One region of the Paenarthrobacter sp. E2MeOHC11 genome, then DNA from elsewhere that is predicted to be linked to it. Evidence: riboswitches for the same ligand, from Rfam matches in the RefSeq annotation. Region 1 holds a riboswitch; the other holds the start of a gene.

The links. A riboswitch is a leader RNA that binds a small molecule or an ion and turns the genes downstream of it on or off. The one in region 1 is predicted to bind thiamine pyrophosphate.
Region 2: it holds a riboswitch for thiamine pyrophosphate, as region 1 does, so the genes downstream of both, thiO (glycine oxidase ThiO) here and ACSSVG_RS13035 (ECF transporter S component) in region 1, are expected to answer to the same signal.

The regions. Positions count from the first base shown of each region.
Region 1 is NZ_CP196673.1:2,775,196-2,780,424, forward strand. Features, by position in the region: gene ACSSVG_RS13005 (Na+/H+ antiporter subunit D) at 1-641, shown strand, start outside; gene ACSSVG_RS13010 (Na+/H+ antiporter subunit E) at 638-1,204, shown strand; gene ACSSVG_RS13015 (MrpF/PhaF family protein) at 1,201-1,479, shown strand; gene mnhG (monovalent cation/H(+) antiporter subunit G) at 1,469-1,861, shown strand; gene ACSSVG_RS13025 (DUF4235 domain-containing protein) at 1,947-2,207, opposite strand; gene ACSSVG_RS13030 (NUDIX hydrolase) at 2,244-2,936, opposite strand; TPP riboswitch at 3,170-3,306, shown strand; gene ACSSVG_RS13035 (ECF transporter S component) at 3,383-4,003, shown strand; gene ACSSVG_RS13040 (ABC transporter ATP-binding protein) at 4,003-5,229, shown strand, end outside.
Region 2 is NZ_CP196673.1:3,794,349-3,799,577, forward strand. Features, by position in the region: gene ACSSVG_RS17690 (RNB domain-containing ribonuclease) at 76-1,572, opposite strand; gene ACSSVG_RS17695 (ferritin-like fold-containing protein) at 1,614-2,282, shown strand; gene thiE (thiamine phosphate synthase) at 2,304-2,969, opposite strand; TPP riboswitch at 2,997-3,115, shown strand; gene thiO (glycine oxidase ThiO) at 3,108-4,373, shown strand; gene thiS (sulfur carrier protein ThiS) at 4,370-4,606, shown strand; gene ACSSVG_RS17715 (thiazole synthase) at 4,610-5,229, shown strand, end outside.

The sequences.
Region 1 (5,229 bases):
TGTTTGGCCTGGCGATGAGTTCGGTTGCCGGGTTGGGCGCTGCAGTCTTCTACGTTGCCCACCACATCACCGTGCAGACCAGCCTGTTCCTGGTCACAGGTCTCATAGAACGCAGGGGCGGAAGCTCCTCCATTGACCGCCTGGGTGGACTGGCCAAACTCTCACCGCTGCTTGCCCTGCTGTTCTTTGTCCCGGCAATGAACCTCGCGGGCATTCCACCGTTCTCGGGCTTCCTGGGAAAGCTGGGCCTCCTGCAGGCCGGCGTGGAGCTGGGAACACCCCTGGCCATCACCCTGGTGGTGGGTGGCGTGGTCACCAGCCTTCTGACGCTGCTGGCCATCGCCCGTGTCTGGAACAGGGCCTTCTGGCGCAAGCCCGAGGACGCTGAGTACCCGGATCCCGTGCTTCAGACCCCGGGCAACGTAGGGGTTTTGCCGCGGACCATGGTCGGCTCGACGGCAGGCCTTGTGGTGTTCGGCGTCGCCCTGACGGTCTTCGCCGGCCCGCTCTTCCGGGTGGCGGACGGTTCCGCGGGAATCATGCTGGACCGCTCGGCCTATATCCACTCCGTCCTGGGCGATTCCGTTGAGGTGCCGCCCCTTGCGCAACCGGATGAAGTGCAGACGGGTGGTTCCAAATGAGCCGCAAACCGATTTCGTTCCGCACCGAGCTGCCGCTGCTCATTTGGTTGGTCATCGTCTGGGGTGCGCTGTGGCGGGACTTCAGCCCTGGCAACCTCCTGTTCGGTGCCCTGATCGCCGTGTTGGTAGCCAAGCTGTTCTACCTCCCGCCCGTGGAGTTGAGCGGCCGGTTCAACATACTGCGCGCCATTCCCTTCGCGCTGATGTTCCTCGCCAAAGTGGTGGCAGCGAGCTTCCTGGTCCTGTTCCTGGCTGTGGCAAAAGGTCCCAAGGTGCGCAGCGCCGTCGTCGCTGTCCCGTTGCGGAGCCATTCGGACCTGATGGTGACGGCCACCGGGCACGTCATCTCGCTGATACCGGGCTCCCTTGTGGTGGAGGTGGACCGGTCGACATCCACGCTCTACCTGCACGCGCTCAACATCTATGAAGAAGCGGACATCGACAAAATTCGCGACGAAGTCCAAACCATCGAAGCGCGGCTGATCAGGATCATGGGCACGCGCGAAGAAGTCGAAGCATTGAAGGCCGAAATACGTCCGGGAATGGAAGGGGCAACGCGATGAAGGAAACCATTCTCGTGGTCACGGCTGTAATCCTCAGCCTGGCTGCCGCAGGTGCGATCGTCCGCATAGCCATCGGCCCGTCCTTGCTGGACCGAGTGCTGGCCTCGGACGTCCTGCTCGCAATCCTGGGTGCTGCACTCGCGATCGACATGGCGATGAACAGGCACCTCAACAACCTGATGCTGCTGGTAGCCCTGGCCGTGATTGGTTTTATCGGATCGGTGACAGTTGCCCGGTTTGTGGCGGAGCGGAGGGAACAGAACAATGAGTCCTGATCCCACCGGCGTCGATGTCGTGATCGATGGTGTGACCGCCGTGTTCCTGGTGGTGGGCGCCCTGATGTCCCTGGGTGCTGCTATCGGCTTGCTCCGTTTTCCGGACCTTATGAGCCGCATGCACGCTGCCACCAAGCCGCAGGTACTGGGTTTGTTCCTCATGCTTGCCGCCATAGGCCTGCAGATGCGCACCTGGTGGGTGTGGCCGGTCCTGCTGGTGGCATGGATCTTCCAGCTGCTGACGGCGCCCGTTTCTGCCCACATGGTGGGTCGCTCCGCCTACCGCACCAAGCACGGTCACCGCGAGATGCTCACCAAAGATGAACTCGAGGCAGTGGTTCAACGGGCGGCCGCCGGGCAAGAGCCTGGCAACGACCGCTGAACGGCTGCTCATCTGAACGACTGATAGGCAAAAAGCGCGGGGCCACTGATGGTGGCCCCGCGCTTGCATGTTGTCCGGGTGGTGCCTAGACGATGTCCTTGGATTTGGCGAAGCGGGCGATGGCACGCTGCGTCCCGCGGCTGGCGAGTACCTGGATGAGGGTGCTCACGAACGCAGAGATCAAGGCGAATGTCAGGGCCGAGCGCAGGCTCGTCTCCAAGTCATCGTTGCCTGTGGGTGGCTTGTTGCCAGTGGCCTTTTCCCACCCTTTATTGACGAGTTTGGTTCCGACGAAGCCTGCTCCGAGGCTCACTCCGGTACCCAGCAGCTTGAAGAAGAGGTTCATGTCCCCAGCCTAGCCGTAAAGGCCGGGCGGACGCTGTTACCGGCGGTTTTCCCGTTCCTTGAGGAACGCGGCCATGGAACCCACCGGGGCGAGCACCGGAACGACGGTGTGCTCCGCGGACCACACCGCTTCCACTGAGCCGAACCCTGCGATTTCCTTCAGCAGGTAATAGGTGGGCGGCATCAGTTTCAGTGTTCCGGCCGCCTCTGCCGCCAGAATTCCGTCCACTGGCATCCACAGAGACTGCCAGGCCTCAGTGGTTTGGTGCTGGGGCTCAGCCCCTGGCGCAGGCTTGGCGATGTAGAAGTAGGTGTCGAAGCGCTTGGGCATGTCCGTCGGGGTGACCCAGTTGGCCCATGGACGGAGGTCGGCGGAGTGGATGCTCAGGCCCGCCTCCTCCTGGACTTCCCGGAGTGCGGCTGTGAGGACCGTACCCGCGCTCGTGGTCGCCTGCGCAGGATTAGCGCCTATGGAGCTTTGGCGCCACTGGGCCGCGTGGTGTTGGAGCAGCTCCGCGGGGTAGTCCCAGCCGGACGTGTCCGCAGCATCCACCCGGCCTCCCGGGAACACCACCATTCCGGCAGCGAAGTCCATGGTGCTGACCCTGTGCTGGACGAAGGCTTCGAGACCGCCGGGGGCGTTGCGGAGCAGGATGACGCTGGCGGCAAGGCGAGGTTCCGGCGCCGTGGTGTCGCTTGCGGGGTGATCCTGCTTGGGTAGGTCCGTCATGAGATATGCCCCTTTGCCGCGGTCGAGTCTGCTGGATCATTCTCTCAGGTCTCGTTGTGGGGCCTGGTGTGCAGGCCAAAACCGGCGGGAGGGGTGTAGGGCGGGCCTCGCAACGCACGCCTGGAACGCGTCCGGCCCGGGGCGCGCTGATCCGATTGTGACCATAGGCGGGCAACGGGCCAGCGCCCGCCATGGACGCAGGTGTAAACTGAACCCGCCCATCAGGGCAGATTTGATAACGACAGGGGAGCGCCGCCGTCGGACCCTGCAGAGATGCAGGAGACGCGAGGGCGCTGAGAGTGCGGACAGCCGCAGACCCTCGAACCTGATCCGGTTAGTACCGGCGCAAGGGAGTCGAGCTTCTCAGAGTGTCCGGATCCGGACGGCGCAGGCCGGCTGGAGAATCCGGGTAGCACTTTCCCCTCCTGTACCTCAGGAGGCAGAAAATGACCACGGTAAACGTGAAGAAGACCAGTTATAACTGGCGTGTTGTAGACATCGTTGTGGCGGCTCTGATCGCCATCGCCGGCGGCGTGATCTTCTGGGCCTGGTCCCAGGGCGCTGCATTGGTATCCATTCCCCTGAACGCGACGTACCCTCCCCTCACCGGCCTGATCGCCGGTGGCTGGATGATCCCCGCGGTCCTGGGCATGCTCATTATCCGCAAGCCGGGCGCAGCGTTGTTCTGCGAAGCCGTCGCTGCCACCGGTGAGCTCATCATGGGCTCGCAGTACGGCACCACAGTGCTGATCTCCGGAGTCCTGCAGGGACTCGGCGCCGAGCTCATCTTCGCCGCTTTCCGCTACAAGAAGTTCAACCTGCCCACGGCCCTCCTCGCCGGCGCGGGCGCAGGCCTCTTCTGCGGCCTGAACGACTCCTTCCTTCCGTGGGGCTGGAACATCGCGTACGAGGCAATCGACAAGCTTGCCTACATCAGCTTCACCACCATTTCCGGCGCGATCATCGCAGGCGCACTGTCCTGGGTCGCCACCCGCGGCCTGGCGAAGACCGGCGTCCTGAGCTCCTTCGCGTCGCGCAAGGCCGCTTCGGAGCCAGTCTTCAGCTGATGTCCGCGACTCAAAGCGGCACGGTCAGGCCTGCCGCCATCTCAGCCGAGGGCTGGGGGTGGCGGCATGCCGGCCGGGCCCAGCCTGCCATTGAGGGTCTGGACCTTCGGATCGAACCTGGCGAACGGGTGTTGCTGCTGGGTCCTTCGGGCGCCGGTAAATCGACCCTCCTGCATGCCTTGGCCGGCGTGCTGGGTGATGAGGAAGACGACTCGGACGAGACCGGCTCCCTGCTGATCGACGGCGTTGCTCCCCGCGAACAGCGTGGCCGCGCCGGCCTGATGCAGCAAGACCCCGAAACCCAGGTGGTCCTCTCCCGCGTGGGTGACGACGTCGCCTTCGGCGCCGAGAACCTGGCCGTGCCGCGGGACGAGATCTGGTCCCGCGTCCATGAAGCGCTCGACGACGTCGGGCTGCGCACCGCTGCCGGCGGCGGTTTGGCCCTGGATCACCCAACGGCGGCACTCTCCGGAGGGCAGAAGCAACGGCTTGCGCTTGCGGGCATTTTGGCGATGCGACCCGGGCTGATCCTGTTGGACGAGCCGACGGCCAACTTGGATCCGGCGGGTGTGCTGGAGGTCCGTGATGCGGTGAAGCGCTGCCTCGATAAGACCGGTGCCACCCTGGTTGTGGTGGAACACCGCGTTTCTGTGTGGAAAGACCTGGTGGACAGGATCGTGGTCCTGCAGCCAGGGTCGGTGGCGGGGTCGAGCGCGGCTGCGGGCGCCGGGCAGGCCGCGGGCGGAGTCCTCTTGGACGGCCCTCCGGAGCAGGTCCTGTCCGAGGCACGCACCATGCTGATGGCGGCTGGCGTGTGGGTGCCGGGATACGTTCCGGCAACCCGGACGCGGCAGAACCGGCCCCAGACTTCCACGCTTCTCCTGGCAGCCCAGGACCTCGCAGTATCCCGGGAAAAACCGCGGCGCAAAGGCTTCAAGACCATCCCGCCTGTTCCCGTGCAAACGGGCATCAGCGCACAGGTCAGGGCTGGCCAGGCCCTGACCATCACGGGACCGAACGGTGCCGGCAAATCCACTTTCGCTCTCACGTTGGCCGGCCTTTTGGCGCCGGTGGACGGTGCGGTGAGTGCCGCCGTCGAGCTTTCCGAGGGGGCGGGTATTGACCCGTTCACGTGGAAAGCTGACCAGTTGATTTCCCGCATCGGGACGGTGTTCCAGGAACCGGAGCACCAGTTTGTCACGGGCAAGGTCCTGGACGAGCTCATG
Region 2 (5,229 bases), 1.0 Mb from region 1:
GACCGGGCATCCATTACTACAGGCTTAGTCTATCCTCTGGCGCCGGCAAAGCCCGGATCGCCGCCGGGAAGGCCGTCAGGGAAGCAGTTGGAACCGGATCTCCCTGCTGGCAATATCGGCCTTCACCAGCCGTACCCGAACGTTGGTCCCGGACTCCAACTCGCCGTCGCAGCGGGCAGTCACGGCAGGTTCGGCAATCTGGACGACGCCGTAAGGACCGCTCCCGTTTCCATTGCCGTTACCGTTGCCCGTGCCTTTTCCGTTGGCATTGCCGTTTGAAGGCTTGGACCCGGATATGACCACGGCGTCAAACTCCTGCCCGACGTGGTTGGCCACCAGCGCCGCTTCCACAGTGTCCAAGGCGGCGCGCTCGAGGCGTCCGGCCAGCTGATCCGAGGACGCCATGATGTCGGGCAGGGAGGGCAGGGCATCACGCGCCCAGGCCGGTATCGGGTGGTTATTGCTCAGGGCTTCGCAGATCACCAGGACAAAACGGTCAATGAGCCGCCGCAACGGTGCGGTGGTGTGGGCGTAGGGAGCTCCAATGGCTGCCTGAACCACATTGGCGGGCACCTCCCCGTCAAACGGAGTGTAGCCGGCGCCGCGGAACAAGGTGCCGGCCGAGTGCAGGATGGCCAGTTGCTTGGGATCGGATGCGTCCAGCGTCCGGAGGTATTCGCCGTAGGAGGTCTTGCCGTCCCAAGGCTTTCCCAGTGCGACGGTCTGCCGTTTGAAATGGAGCAGCGAACGGTCGTCCGGCGCGGGCATGGTCCGCAGGATGCCAACCTTCCCGTCAAGCATCAGTTGGGCGGCGGCCATGCCGGTCATGAGGGAGATCTGGGCATTCCAGTCCTCCACAGGCAAGGACGGGGCGGCAGCGATCCTGTACCCGCCGCCGTCGGTCGCTTGTACTATTTCCTGTTCCGGCATGTTGAGGCTTGCGCCCCCGCGCAGCCGTTCGAGTTCAACGCGCTTGAGGCCAACTTCTTTCAGGAGTTGCAGGACGGGTGGGGCTGTTCCGTCGTCGATCTGCTGCTGGGCGCCCGTGTAGCTCAGCTTGGAAGTGCTGCGAACAACAGCGCGCGCCATCGACACTGCCACCACATCCGCTTGCGCATCCAGCTCGAATTCCCAGACGAACGCACTGCAGACCTGGCCGGCCAGCAGGCTTCCGGCGTTCTCGCTGATGACCTCCGGGTGCAGGGGGATCCGCCCGTCAGGAGCGTAGAACGTCTGCCCGCGCTGCCGTGTCTCGGCATCCAGGGCGCCGCCGGGGACCACGAAGGCCGGCACGTCGGCGATGGCGTAGAGAACCTTGTATCCGTCACCGGAGCGGTCCATGAACAACGCCTGGTCCAGGTCTGTCGACGTGGCAGGGTCGATGGTCAGGAAGGGGATTTCGCGCATGTCCCGGTCCGGCAACTTCAGGGTTTCCACGGCTTGGCGTGCTTCTGCTACGGCCGCTGCCGGATATGCACCAGGAAGGTCCAGCTCGGTCCTCAGGGCAGCCAGTGCGGCGGCAAGCTGGTCCGACGAATCGTCGACGTTGGGTGCAATCCGATGATGTGACACGAAAATCAGGTTAGCCCGAATCCGGCGGATAGTCTTGGATCATGGGCACTTCCCCGGACGCTGCAGCTTCAACCGGGCAACTCGCCGCGGAGCTGCTTGGAGCAATGGCATATGGCGAGTTGTCAGCGTTTGGGCGGCTCTCCGTCGATTCCCGCTACGCCCCCACGCTTCATGACCGCTCAGTCTTGGCAAAAATCGCCGTGGGCGCCTACGGAAACTTTGCACTCCTCAACGATCGGCTGGCCGAGATGGGCATCGATCCCGAAGAGGCCATGCTGCCGTTCCAGCGCTCCTTCGACCACTTCCATGAACGCACCAAGCCAGGGGACTGGTTCGAATCCGTCATGAAGGCCTACGTCATCGATACCGTGTCATCGGACTTTTACAGGGCCGTCGCGGTATTCCTTGATGCCACGACCCAACAGTTCGTTGATCGCGTGGCTTCTCCCGATCAGGCAACGGAGGTCCTGCGTGTCCTGCTCAGGCGGGCACTGGCCGATGACCCCCGCTTGGCCTCGCGTCTGGCCCTCTGGGGCCGACGCCTGGTGGGCGAAGCACTGACGCAGGCCCAACGCGTCGGCACGGAACACCCGCAGCTGGGGCCCACGCTGAGGAGCGGTGGCGACGCCCGTGCAGCAGTCAAGAGGCTGACCGGCGAGCTCGCCGAGAAGCACGCACGACGGATGACAGGCCTCGGCCTGACTGCGTAACCTCCTGGCCGCTTGCTTCCGCTATACGGTGTCCAGTGCCTGCAACAGCGACTTGGCGGCCGCTGTCGGATCCGTGGCCTCAGTGATGGCCCGGACGACGACGATGCGGCTGGCGCCAGCGGCAACCACCTGCTCCACGTTGCTGTGGTCGATGCCGCCGATGGCGAACCAGGGGAGATCCACTTCTGCGTGTTTGACCGCTTTCGCGGCAAATGTGACCAGGTCCAGACCGACGGCTTGCCGACCGGGTTTGGTCGGTGTTGCCCAGACGGGGCCGACACAGAAATAGTCCAGTCCGGTGGGGCTCGACGACGCGGCGATTGCGGCATCGATCTGCGTAGTGGTGTGCGTGGACAGGCCTATTCCCGTGACGTTCGGCAGGAGGGTCCGGGCGGCCGTCAAAGGGAGGTCCTTTTGGCCGACATGGAACACCGGAGCCCCGGAAATACCGGCAACATCGGCGCGGTCGTTCACTGCCCAAAGCTTTCCATGACGTTGGGCCACGCTGCGCAGGACAGCCAGCATTTCCAATTCTTCGGCCGCTTCCAGCGCCTTGTCGCGGAGTTGGATGATGTCCACGCCGCCCTCGAAAGCGGCGTCCACAAAGTCTTCGAAATCGCCTTGCTGTTTGCGGGCATCGGTGCACAAGTACAGGCGGGCGGCGGAGAGGGCATCAGGCTGGGTCATGGAAACCAGAGTAGTTCCTCTAAACTGGGCACGTACTGCGGGAGCCGCGACGTTCGTTATATGACCGTCCGGCTGAGAGGGCTTCAGCGCCGACCGCTTGACCTGATCCGGCTAGTACCGGCGTAGGGAAGGAAACGAATGGCAGAATCCCGCCATACCCCCCTCCACGCAGACGTGGCGGTCATTGGGGGCGGCATTATTGGCCTTGGCATCGCCCACGGAGCCCGGCGGCTGGGCCGCTCGGTGGCACTGATCGATCCCGCACCGGCAACCGGAGCCACTTACGCTGCGGCAGGGATGCTTGCCCCTGTCAGCGAACTGCACTACCAGGAGGAAGACCTCCTGGAACTGATGCTGGAGTCTTCGCACCTGTGGCCGTCCTTCGCGGACGCACTTTCCCGTGAAGGTACTGACACTGGATACCGCGCGACGCCGACACTCGCCGTGGGTGCCGACGCCGCCGACCGCAGGGCGCTCGCCGATCTCCGCGCCGTACAGCTTGGAGCCGGCCTGGCCGTTGAACCGCTGGCCCTTCGCGACGCGAGGGTGCGCGAGCCGCTCCTCAGCCCGCAAATCTCCTGCGCCTTCGACATCCCGGCCGATCACCAAGTGGATCCCCGGAAGCTGGCGGCCTGCCTGGTGACTGAACTGGAGAACCACTCGCACCGGGACGCTACGTGGGTGCACGGAACGGATGACGGGTACGGGGTCCGTGCCGGCGCCCGCCGGTTGTTGTGGGACGGTGGGCGCGTCTCAGGAGTGGAGCTCGACTCCGGCGCCACTGTCCACGCCAGTGAAACCGTGGTGGCCAACGGTCTGGGGGCCGCGGAGTTGTCCGGACTCCCTGACGGTCTCAGCCTTCCTGTGAGGCCGGTATACGGCGACATCCTCAGGCTTCGCGTCCCCGACCACCTGCGGCCGTTGGTGACTTCCACAGTCCGCGGCATGGTGCGCGGCGTACCGGTGTACATCGTTCCCCGGGATGATGGCACCGTGGTCATCGGGGCCACCCAACGCGAGGACGGCTTGTCTGCGTCGTCCAACGCTGTCTCAGCCGGCGGCGTATATCAACTTCTGCGGGATGCCCAAACCCTGGTCCCTGCCGTGGCGGAATTGGAACTCCTTGAAGCAACAGCCCGGGCCCGCCCCGGGACTCCGGATAATGCACCGCTTCTTGGCCGCGTCGCCACTACCAGCGGAGACGTTGACGGGCTGGTGATCGCCACAGGATTCTTCCGTCACGGTGTTCTCCTGACACCCGTGGCCGCCAGGATCGTGTGCGACCTGATCAACGGTTCGGCAGACCCCCGATGGGCGCACTTCCGTCCGGACCGTTTCGCCACCAACACATCCCTATCGCGGGCTCTTACGCCGGCACACGTTCCGAGTAAGGAAACAGCATGAACATCAAACTCAACGGATCCGACCACGCAGTGCCGGAGGACGCTTCCGTCAGCACACTCGTCACCGCTGTCACCGGCCGCGTCCTGGACCACCGCGGACAGGCAGCCGACGGCGGCAAGCTGGGTGTCGCCGTCGCGCGCAATTCCGAGGTGGTGCCGCGCAGCCAATGGTCTGCGACAGCGCTCGCCGCCGGAGACGAACTCGAACTCGTTACCGCAGTCCAAGGAGGCTGAAGCATGACAACAGCAAACACTGAGGTCCGCACCACGGACGTACCTACCGACGCGCTGGTGATCGAGGGCGTCGAATTCGGCTCCCGCCTGATCATGGGGACAGGAGGTGCCCCGAGCCTGGACGGTCTGGGCGCCGCACTCCTGGCCTCCGGGACCGAGCTCACCACTGTGGCCATGCGGCGCTACTCGCCGGCCGAAACCGGATCGCTCTTCCAACTCCTTGTGGACCATGGCATCCGCGTGCTGCCCAACACGGCGGGTTGCTTCACTGCCAAGGACGCCGTGATGACCGCTGAACTGGCGCGCGAGGCCCTGGAGACCGACTGGGTGAAGCTGGAAGTCATCGCGGACGAACACACACTGCTTCCGGACGCCGTGGAGCTGGTGGATGCAACGGAACAACTGGTGAACCGGGGCTTCAAGGTTTTCGCCTATACCAATGATGATCCCGTACTGGCACTCAGGCTCGAGAACCTGGGAGCCACTGCCGTCATGCCGTTGGGCTCACCCATTGGGACGGGCCTCGGCATCCTGAACCCGCACAACATCGAGCTCATCGTGTCCCGGGCCTCAGTTCCGGTGGTGCTCGATGCTGGAATCGGGACGGCATCCGACGCCGCCCT